DNA from 2 places in the Arthrobacter sp. B10-11 genome. Region 2 is predicted to be linked to the other one. Evidence: riboswitches for the same ligand, from Rfam matches in the RefSeq annotation. Region 2 holds a riboswitch; the other holds the start of a gene.
What was found. Region 2 has a riboswitch for S-adenosylmethionine ahead of metX (homoserine O-acetyltransferase MetX). Riboswitches for the same ligand answer to the same signal wherever they lie in the genome.
Positions count from the first base shown of each region.

Region 1: linked by a shared signal. The riboswitch ahead of RW112_RS02035 (aminotransferase class V-fold PLP-dependent enzyme) and the one ahead of metX (homoserine O-acetyltransferase MetX) in region 2 are both predicted to bind S-adenosylmethionine.

Region 1 is NZ_JAWMTH010000001.1:420,307-425,872, forward strand. Features, by position in the region: gene aroA (3-phosphoshikimate 1-carboxyvinyltransferase) at 1-1,288, shown strand, start outside; gene RW112_RS02025 (ribosome small subunit-dependent GTPase A) at 1,278-2,393, shown strand; gene hisN (histidinol-phosphatase) at 2,458-3,270, shown strand; SAM riboswitch class IV at 3,441-3,554, shown strand; gene RW112_RS02035 (aminotransferase class V-fold PLP-dependent enzyme) at 3,590-5,011, shown strand; gene RW112_RS02040 (class I SAM-dependent methyltransferase) at 5,089-5,566, shown strand, end outside.
Region 2 is NZ_JAWMTH010000005.1:318,212-323,777, forward strand. Features, by position in the region: gene RW112_RS16865 (VOC family protein) at 1-25, opposite strand, end outside; gene RW112_RS16870 (bifunctional o-acetylhomoserine/o-acetylserine sulfhydrylase) at 267-1,583, shown strand; SAM riboswitch class IV at 1,675-1,790, shown strand; gene metX (homoserine O-acetyltransferase MetX) at 1,803-2,957, shown strand; gene RW112_RS16880 (MFS transporter) at 3,130-4,539, shown strand; gene RW112_RS16885 (zinc-dependent alcohol dehydrogenase family protein) at 4,557-5,566, shown strand, end outside.

The sequences.
Region 1 (5,566 bases), on a different contig from region 2:
CGCGACGGTCACCGTCCCGGGCTCCAAGTCCCTCACCAACAGGTATCTGGTCCTGGCAGCCTTGGCAGACGGCCCGTCCCGGCTCCGCGCACCCCTGCACTCGCGCGACTCCGCCCTGATGATCCAGGCTCTCCGCCAGCTGGGAGCGGGCATCCGGGAAGTCCCGGGAGACGGCTCGTTCGGGCCGGACCTTGAGGTCACGCCCCTGCGTCCGGACGCTGCGCCGGGTGATGTCGCTATTGACTGCGGACTGGCCGGAACCGTGATGCGCTTTGTCCCGCCGGTGGCCGCCCTTCGCAGCGGCGCCACAGTGTTCGACGGAGATCCGCACGCCCGCAAGCGGCCGATGGGCACCATCATCGAGGCGCTGGCTGCGCTCGGCGTCGACGTCCGTTCCGCCGAAGGTACCAGGCCGTCGTCGCTCCCCTTCGCCGTCGATGGCACGGGTGAGGTCCGGGGCGGCCATCTCGTAATTGATGCGAGTGCCTCGTCGCAGTTCGTGTCGGCGCTGCTCCTTGTGGGTGCGCGTTTCACTGAGGGCCTGCACCTGGAGCATGTGGGCAAGCCTGTCCCCAGCCTCGACCACATCAACATGACCGTGGCTGTGCTCCGCGAGGTTGGCGTGTCCGTGGACGATTCCGTCCCGAACCATTGGGTTGTGGCGCCGGGCCCCATCCGGCCCTTCGACCGGCGCATTGAACAGGACCTGTCCAATGCCGGCCCCTTCCTGGCCGCGGCGCTGGCAACCGGCGGCACCGTCCGCATTCCCAACTGGCCCGCACCCACCACGCAGGTGGGCGACCTGTGGCGCAGCATCCTGGCTGCGATGGGCGCCACGGTAACGCTGGACAACGGCACCCTGACCGTCACGGGCGGACCGGAAATCAAAGGTGCGGACTTTGCGGACACCAGTGAACTGGCACCGACCGTTGCCGCGCTGTGCGCACTGGCCACCGGCCCGTCGCGGCTGACCGGCATAGCCCACCTCCGCGGCCATGAGACGGACCGGCTGGCTGCACTCGTCACCGAAATCAACCGCCTGGGCGGGGACGCCGAGGAAACCGCCGACGGCCTGGTGATCCGGCCCGCGAAGCTCCACGGCGGCGTCGTCCACAGCTACGCAGACCACAGGATGGCCACTGCCGGGGCCATCCTGGGCCTCGCCGTGCCAGGTGTCGAAGTAGAAGACATCGGCACCACATCCAAGACAATGCCGGATTTCCCGCAGCTGTGGGAAACCATGCTTGCGCAGCGGAGCCGCCAGGGGGAACAGGCCAGTGGGGCGTAGCACCGGTACCTGGGACGAATCCGATATCCGGGTCCGACCCAACAAGAAAGGTACGCGTCCCCGGACCAAGGACCGGCCCAGCCATGACGACGCCGTGACCGGCCGGATCATCACGGTGGACCGCGGGCGCTACACGGCGGTGGTGGGCGAGGACAGCGGCAATGAACGCACGGTGATCGCCGCGCGTGCGCGTGAACTCCGCCGCTCGCCTGTCGTCGCCGGGGACTTCGTGTCCCTGGTGGGGGATGTTTCCGGAGCACCGGACACCCTTGCCCGGCTCGTCAGGATCCAGGACCGCCGCACGCTGCTGCGGCGCAGCGCCGATGACACCGATCCTATTGAGCGGGCCGTCGTCGCCAATGCGGACCAGCTTGTGGTGGTGGTTGCCGCCGCCAATCCGGAACCACGCACGGGTTTCATCGACCGCGCGCTGGTGGCCGCTTACGACGCCGGGATCGAGCCGCTGCTGCTGGTCACCAAGGCCGACGTCAAGGATCCCACTGAACTCCTGTCCAACTACCGGCACCTGGATTTTCCGGTCATCATCAGCCGCACGGCCGATGCCGCAGCTTCAGGAATCGATGCCCGCTCCGACGACGGGCTATCGGCCCGCCTCGACAGCGACGCCGTGTCGCAACTGCGGGCCCACCTCAACGGCAAGGTCACGGTCATGCTGGGTCATTCGGGCGTCGGGAAATCCACCATGGTCAATGCCCTGACCGGTGCTGAACGGGCAACCGGAGGGGTCAACGCCGTCACCGGGCGGGGGCGGCACACGTCGTCGTCGGCGCTTGCCCTCCGGATCAGCGACGCGCCCGCCGGAAGCTGGATTATCGACACACCGGGCATCCGGTCCTTCGGCCTGGCCCACGTGGATCCGGACCGGATCCTGCGTTCCTTCCCCGACCTCGAACCCGGCACGGACGCTTGCGAACGCGGCTGCAAGCATGATTCCTCCGCCATCAACTGCGGGGTGGACGCCTGGGTGGCAGAAGGAAAAGCTGGCCCGTCAGGGGCTGCGCGGCTGGCATCACTGCGCCGCCTGCTCGGCACCGATCCCCGGATGGAAGCGCAGGAAGCCAAGGAACTCGGCATCGTTTCCTAGCGGGCGAAGGGGCCAAGGACCCGACCTCCCGGCCGGCCGGCCCCGGAGACGGTAGTTTGGAACCATGACCCAACCCGCTTCGAGCTACAACGATGACCTGCGGCTCGCCCATGTCCTGGCCGACTCCGTCGACTCCCAGACCATGAGCCGTTTCAAGGCGCTGGACCTTCAGATTGAAACCAAACCGGACCTGACCCCCGTAACGGATGCCGACAAGGCAGCCGAGGAGTCCATCCGCGGCCAGCTCTCCCGCTCCCGCCCCCGGGATGCCGTCCTCGGCGAAGAGTTCGGCAGCTCAGGCCACGGTTCCCGCCGCTGGATCATCGACCCGATCGACGGCACCAAGAACTTCGTCCGCGGCGTGCCCGTGTGGGCCACCCTGATCGCCCTCGTGGACGAGGGCGAGCCGGTGGTCGGCCTGGTCAGCGCACCGGCGCTGGGCAAGCGCTGGTGGGCCGCGAAAGGCGCCGGCGCCTACATGGGAAGGTCCCTGGCTGCTGCCACGCGGCTGAAGGTGTCCAACGTGTCCAAGCTGTCCGACGCCTCCCTCTCCTATTCAAGCCTGGGCGGGTGGAAGGAGCGCGGCAACCTGGACGAATTCCTGGGCCTCACGGAGGAAGTCTGGCGGACCCGCGCCTACGGGGACTTCTGGTCCTACTGCATGGTCGCCGAGGGATCGGTGGACATCGCCTGTGAGCCGGAGCTGAACCTCTACGACATGGCCGCGCTGGTGCCGATCGTCACCGAGGCCGGCGGCCGCTTCACTTCCCTCGAGGGCGTGGACGGCCCCTTCGGCGGCAACGCCCTGGCCACCAACTCCATCCTCCACTCCGAAGTCCTCAAGCGGCTGAACCCGGACCTCGACGACCTCCTCTGATCCGCGGCCGGATCACCTATATTCCGAATAAACGACGGCGGGCGCCCCTCCCAGGGGACGCCCGCCGTCGTATATTCGACCGGAAGCCCGTTCTTCCGGCGGGCGTAACAAAGTGCTTAATAATCGCCGCCGCTTTCCCGCGGCGCCGTGAATGTCCTAATCTCGAAACAGGTCACGAGTGCCAGCGCGAAACCCCGGTTTGCTGGCCGGCAACCCTCCATTCGCGGTGGGGTGCCCCGGGTGACGACCAGGCCGGTCCGGAACGGACCCGGCAAGCGCGGATCCCCGGAGTGAGGGGTCCCTTTACAGTGAGGTCCCCATGACTACTGCCACGTTCCCCGCAACCCCCGGAACCACCACCGCCGCAGGGCTCTTGGACGAACGGTTCACCGTTGCCCGGCGCCCCCTCTCCGCAGTCACCGGAGCGGAAATCCAGGCGCCGCTGATCCAGGGCGGCCACGTCCGCTACGCGAACCTGGACTACGGCGCGTCCGCACCGGCATTGTCCGTGGTCTCCGCCTACCTCAATGAGATCCTGCCGTATTACGCCAGCGTGCACCGCGGAGCGGGCTACGCCTCGCAGATCAGCACGTCCGTGTACGAGAATGCACGGAACATCGTCCGCGGGTTCGTGGGCGGCAGGGCGGACGATTCGGTGATCTTCACCCGGAACACCACGGACTCCCTGAACCTGCTGGCGGGCTGCCTCCCGGTGGCGGACGGCCGCCACACCGGCGAGGTGCTGTACCTCGACATCGAACACCACGCCAACCTGCTCCCCTGGCAGGGCGTCCCGCACCGCAGCGTAGTGGCTTCTTCCACCCTGAAGGCCACGCTGGAGAGCCTCCGCTCCGAACTCAGCCAGGGCGACATCAGCCTGCTGGCGGTGACGGGTGCTTCCAACGTCACCGGCGAAATCCTCCCTATCCGCGAGCTGGCCGCCCTGGCCCACGAACACGGAGCAAGGATCGTTGTGGATGCAGCACAGCTGGCACCGCACCGCCGTATCGACATCGCAGCGGACGACGTCGATTACCTCGCCTTCTCGGGCCATAAGCTGTACGCGCCATTCGGCAGCGGCGTCCTGGTCGGCCGGCCGGACTGGCTCGACGCCGGGACCCCGCACCTGGCAGGAGGGGGCGCCGTCCGTGAGGCACGGCTGGACTCCGTCAGCTGGGCAACGGGACCGGCGCGGCATGAGGGCGGCTCGCCCAACGTGCTCGGAGCGGCCACGCTGGCGCGGGCCACGCAGGTCATCGGCGCCCTGGATCCGGAGCTGTGGCACGCGCATGAGAACGCCATCCGGTCCTTCCTCGTGGAGGGGCTGGGCAAGATCGACGGCGTCACCGTGCACCAGATCTTCAGCGACACGGACCAGGCCACTGACACGATCGGCGTGGTCAACTTCTCCGTGGCCGGCTACGACGCGGGCCTCGTGGCGGCCTACCTGTCCGCTGAACACGGCGTGGGCCTGCGGGACGGCCGCTTTTGCGCCCATCCGCTGCTCAAGCGGCTGGGCCTGCCGTCGGGCTCGCTGCGGGCGAGCTTCGGCGTGGGCTCCCGGTTGGAGGATGCGCAGCGCCTGCTTGCCGGCATCGAGGAACTCCGCCGGACCGGACTGGGCTGGGACTACGTGGTGGACGCGGGCCGCTGGGTGCCGGCCAACGACACCCGCAGCTACCCGGACTGGGCGCCCAACACTCCCGGCACCGCCGGCGCCGCCCCCTGCACCGACGACTAGGAACAGAAGTCCGGCGCCACCCGCGGTGCGGTAAATTCGAGGGGTAAGAATTCCAGCCTGCCCGAAGGAGACTGCACGTGGCACGGGGAGGCCCCAAACTGCACCACCAGCGCCGGTACGAGCTCGGCCAAAGCTTCCAGGACGGCGGTGAGCACTACGACCGCGTCCGGCCCGGTTATCCCGCCGACTCCGCGGACTGGCTCATCGGCAGCGTCCGCAGGGCAGGCGGCGCGTCCGACGCCGCCGACATCGGGGCCGGCACCGGAAAGTTCACGGCGTTGCTGGTCCAGCGCGGCCTGTCGGTCGCCGCCGTGGATCCCTCGGAGGACATGCTCACCCAGCTGCGGCTGGTCCTTCCGGGCGTTCCCGCGTCGGTGGGCACCGCGGAGGCCACCGGCCTCGCGGACGAAGCATTCGACGTCGTCAGCGTCGCCCAGGCCTGGCACTGGTGCGATCCGCTCCCGGCCAGCACCGAGCTTGCCCGCATTCTTCGCCCCGGCGGCGTGCTGGGCCTCCTGTGGAACCAGCTGGATACGTCCGTTCCGTGGGTGCACA
Region 2 (5,566 bases):
CGTAAGAGACGTGATCCATGCGCATGCCATCATCTTGGCACTTTGTGATGGAGCTCTCAGCTAAGGGTGCCCTAACCGTGGTGGGATGTCATTGCGGTCCGGCCTGAGGGCCCGAAATAACGCGGCCGACGTCCTTCGTCACAAACCTGTTCACACGCATTCAGCCGTTCCTACACTGAGTCCGGGTCAGGACCGCCTGGCGGCACCGGCCCTGCCATGGCAGGTCCTGCCCCGGCACAGGTGCCCTCCACAGAAGGAGCTTCCCGTTGTCCAATGCATGGTCATTCGAAACCCGTCAGATCCACGCCGGCCAGGAGCCGGACAGCGCCACCGGTGCCAGGGCACTGCCCATCTACCAGACGACGTCGTTCGTGTTCCCGAGCGCTGAAAGCGCCGCCAACCGCTTCGCACTGGCCGAACTGGCACCCATCTACACCCGCATCGGCAACCCCACCCAGGACGCCGTGGAACAGCGCGTCGCCAGCCTGGAAGGTGGACTGGCCGCGCTGCTGCTCAGCTCGGGCCAGGCCGCGGAAACGTTTGCCATCCTCAACGTGGCTGAAGCCGGCGACCACGTGGTGGCCAGTCCCAGCCTTTACGGCGGCACCTACAACCTGCTGGCCCACACCCTGAAGAAGTTCGGCGTCACCGTGACGTTCGTCGAGGATCCGGACAACCTGCAGCAGTGGGAGGACGCCGTCCGGCCCAACACCAAGCTCTTCTTCGCCGAGGTGGTGTCCAACCCGCGCCAGGATGTCCTGGATATCGAAGGCGTGTCCGGCGTTGCCCACGCGGCAGGTGTCCCGCTGATCGTGGACAACACGTTGTCCACTCCCTACCTCATCCGCCCGTTGGAATGGGGCGCCGACATTGTGGTGCACTCGGCCACGAAGTACCTTGGCGGGCACGGCAGCGCCATCGCCGGCGTGATTGTGGACTCGGGGAACTTCGACTTCGGCAAGGACCCGGCGAAGTTCCCCGGCTTCAACACCCCGGACCCCACCTACAACGGCCTTGTCTACGCGCGGGATCTCGGGGCGGAGGGTGCCTTGGGCGCGAACCTGTCCTACATCCTCAAAGCCCGCGTCCAGCTGCTGCGCGACCTGGGGTCCGCGGTTTCACCGTTCAACGCCTTCCTCATCGCCCAGGGCCTGGAAACCCTGAGCCTGCGCGTTGAGCGGCACGTCGCCAATGCGGTGGGCGTCGCCGAGTGGCTGGAGTCCAGGGACGACGTCGAATCCGTCGCCTACGCGGGCCTGCCGTCCAGCCCCTGGTATGAGCGCGGCCGCAAGTACGGGCCCAAGGGCACCGGCGCGATCGTCTCGTTCAACATCGCCGGCGGCGCGGAGGCCGGCAAGCGGTTCGTGGACGCCCTGGAGCTCCACTCCCACGTGGCAAACATCGGCGACGTGCGCTCCCTGGTCATCCACCCGGCGTCGACCACGCACAGCCAGCTGACGGCGGAACAGCAGGCCGTGGCGGGCGTGACCCCCGGCCTGGTCCGCCTCTCGGTGGGGCTCGAACACATCGATGACATCATCGCCGACCTCGACGCCGGTTTCCGCGCCGCCAAGGGCGACTGACCGCACTGACTCCCGGCGTCGTCGACGCCGGGAGTCACATTGCTGTCACAATCTTCGCCATTGCGGCGACGCATTTCGTAGACTCTCTACAGGTCATGAGTGCCAGCGACAGCCCCGGCTTGCTGGCCGGCAACCCTCCTTCCGCGGCGGGGTGCCCCGGGTGAAGACCTGGCCTGCCGGCCAGTTGGCGGCAGGCAAGCGCGAAGAAGAGGTCCTCAGATGACGATTGCCGTCACCCGCAGCGGTGTACCCGGAACCAGCAGCCCCAACGAGCCGTTCACCGCCCCCGTCCCGGACGGTACCGTCAAGTTCCTGAGCGTCGGCGGACTCGACCTGGAAGCCGGCGGCCACCTCCCGGACGTCACACTCGCCTACGAAACGTGGGGAACGCTGAACCCGGACCGTTCCAACGCCGTGCTGGTGCAGCACGCCCTGACCGGCAGCACGCATGTCACCAGGGGTGCCAGCGACGAGGAAGGCTGGTGGGAGCAGCTGGCCGGCCCGGGCGCCCCGGTTGATACGGACAAGTATTTCGTGGTCTCCATCAACATCCTGGGCGGATGTTATGGCTCCACCGGCCCGTCGACCCCGGCCCCGGACGGGAAGCCGTGGGGTTCGCGCTTTCCCCTGGTGACCCTGCGCGACACCACGGCGGCCGAAGCCCGGCTGGCAGACGCACTGGGCATCGGAAGCTGGTACGCGGTACTGGGCGGCTCCCTCGGCGGAGCCCGCGCCCTGGAATGGGCCGTGACCTACCCTGACCGCGTCCGGCGCTGCGGCGTGATAGCCAGCGGCGCCAGCAGCACCGCCGAGCAGATCGCGTTCGCGCAGGCGCAGACCCTCGCCATCCGCCAGGACGCCAACTTCAACGACGGCGACTACTACGGCAGTCCGGAACCGGAGGCCGGCCTGGCCCTGGCGCGCAGGATTGCGCACATTACGTACCGCTCCGCCGACGAACTCGCAGCCCGGTTCGGCCGCAGCCCGCAAGGCGGCGAAGCCCCGCTCCAGGCAGTGTCGCTCGGGGAGCGCGGCCGCTACCAGGTGGAGAGCTACCTCGATTACCAGGGCACCAAGCTGGTGCGCCGCTTCGATGCCAACAGCTACATCGCCATCACCGAGGCCCTCATGAGCCACGATGTGGGCCGGGGACGCGGTCCGCTTACGGAAGCACTGGCGGAGGCCAAAGCTGAGTTCTTCATCGCCGCAGTGAACACGGACCGGCTGTACTTCCCTGCACAGTCCCACGAACTCGCGGCAGCGCTCCCCGGTGACGTCCCCGTCCACGTCATCGATGCGCCCATTGGCCATGACGGCTTCCTCACCGAGATCGGCCAGCTCAGCGCGCAGCTGAGGCAGAACTTCTTCGCATAGTCCGCCGGCGAAATGTGCGTTTTTGCAGAGCTGTTCTGCAGAAAATGGCGTTGAGCCTGCGGCAATGTGAGTCCATACTCTAGGGGACCGGCGCGCGTTGGTGGTGCACATCACACGCGGCCGCTACGGAATGGTCCACATGGTGTCGACGGAGACGCCGAAGGAGTTCACAATGAGCACGCACGACTCCGCCGCAAGGCGAGTAGATGAGACTGATGTCAAGGCTTCCGGGCTGAGGAAAGTAGTGACGGCCTCCATGGCCGGCACCGTCGTTGAATGGTATGAATTCTTCCTCTACGCTTCGGCGGCCACCCTGGTTTTCGGCAAGTTGTTTTTCCCCAATTCCGGTACGGAGCTGGACGGGATCATTGCCGCCTTCGTTACCTACGCTGTGGGCTTCGTGGCCCGTCCCATCGGTGGCATCGTGTTCGGCCACTTCGGCGACAAGTTCGGCCGCAAGCAGCTGCTCCAGCTCAGCATCATCCTGGTGGGTGTTTCCACGTTCCTGATGGGCTGCCTCCCCACCTTCCAGCAGATCGGCTACTGGGCCCCGGCACTGCTGGTGTTCCTGCGGTTCGTGCAGGGCTTCGCCGTCGGCGGTGAATGGGGCGGCGCCGTGCTGCTCGTGGCCGAGCACAGCCCCAGCAAGTCCCGCGGGTTCTGGTCCAGCTGGCCGCAATCAGCGGTGCCCATGGGCAACCTGCTCGCCACCGGCGTACTGTTCACGCTGTCCTCGACGCTGTCCTCGGCCGACTTCCTCAGCTGGGGCTGGCGGGTCGCATTCTGGCTCTCTGCTGTGATCGTGATCGTGGGCTACTACATCCGCACCAAGGTCCAGGACGCGCCGATCTTCCTCGAGGCACGCAAGGAAGTTGTGGTTGAGAACAAGGGCTACGGCGTTGCCGAGGTCTTCCGCCGCTACCCGCGCGGCGTCTTCACCGCCATGGGCCTGCGGTTCGCTGAGAACATCCTCTACTACCTCGTGGTCACGTTCTCCATCACCTACCTGAAGGTGGTAGTCCAGACCGACACGTCCAGGATCCTCCTGCTGCTCCTGGTGGCGCACTTCATCCACTTCTGCGCCGTTCCGATGGTCGGCAAGCTCTCGGACGCTTTCGGACGCAAGCCCGTTTACATGGCCGGCGCAGTCCTCGGCGGCACGTGGGGCTTCTTCGCCTTCCCGATGATGGACACCAAGAACGATCTGGTCATCCTGGCTGCCATCACCATCGGCCTCCTGTTCCACGCGCTGATGTATGCCGGCCAGCCTGCGATCATGGCTGAGATGTTCCCGACGCGGATGCGCTACTCCGGTGTGTCACTCGGATACCAGGTCACCTCGATCGTCGCCGGTTCACTGGCCCCGATCATCGCCACAGCGCTGCTGAGCAACTTCAAGTCCTCCGTTCCGGTGGCGATCTACCTGCTCGGTGCGTGCCTCGTCACCATGTTCGCGGTCTTCATGCTGAAGGAAACCCGCGGGATTTCGCTGCACGACGTGGATGCCGCGGATGCGCAGGGCACGGCGGACCTGCTGGCCGCATCCAAGGCAAACAGCCAAGAGATGCCGGCCAAGAAGTAGCGGCAAGGAAGGTGTCCATGCGAGCAGCAGTCCTCTATTCCACCGTCCCCGCGGGAACGAGCTACACCGAAGCCCGCCCGCTCGTGGTCCAGGAACTCGACCGGCCCGAACCCCGGGCCGGCGAGTTGGGAGTGGCCATCACCTACTCCAGCCTGTGCCACTCGGATCTTTCGGTGGTGGACGGCTCCAGGGTCCGGCCGCTGCCCATGGCGCTGGGACACGAGGCCGTGGGACGGGTCGTGGCAGTGGGGGAGGGCGTCCGGGACGTCTCGGCGGGGGACCACGTGGTGCTCGTCTTCGTTCCAAGCTGCGGCGACTGCCGGGCGTGCCGCTCCGGCCGCCCGGCCCTGTGCCACCGCGCCGCCGAGGTCAACGGCTCGGGGGACCTGCTGCACGGGGAAGCGCTGCTGCGGACGCCGTCGGGGGAGCGGATCAACCACCACCTCGGCGTCTCGGCCTTTGCCGACTACGCCGTGGTGGCGCGGGAGTCCGTGGTGGTGATCGGCGACGACGTCCCGGACACCGTCGCGGCCATGTTCGGTTGCGCCGTACTTACCGGAATGGGCGCCGTGCTGAACACGGCGGCGGTCACGTCGGGGCAGTCCGTGGCAGTCTTCGGGCTCGGCGCCGTCGGACTGTCCGCGGTGATGGCGGCGTCACTCGCGGGCGCCGCCGCCGTCATTGCCATCGACCCCAACGAAGATAAGCACCAGCTCGCCCTCGACTGCGGCGCCACGGCAGTGGGAAATCCCGACGACGCCGCCCGGCTGGTCGCCGAGGCAACCGGCGACGGTGTGGACGTTGCCGTCGAGGCGGTGGGATCCGCAGGGGTGATCGCCTCGTGCCTGGACCTCGTGACGCGGGGCGGCGCCGTCGTCTCTGTCGGTCTGCCCAAACCCTCTGCGGAACTGACGGTAAAGGCACTGCAGTTCGCCGGAGCCGGGAAGCGGCTCCTTGGGTCCTACATGGGGGATGCCGTTCCGGAGCGGGATATTCCGCTGTACCTTGACCACTGGCGGGCCGGGCG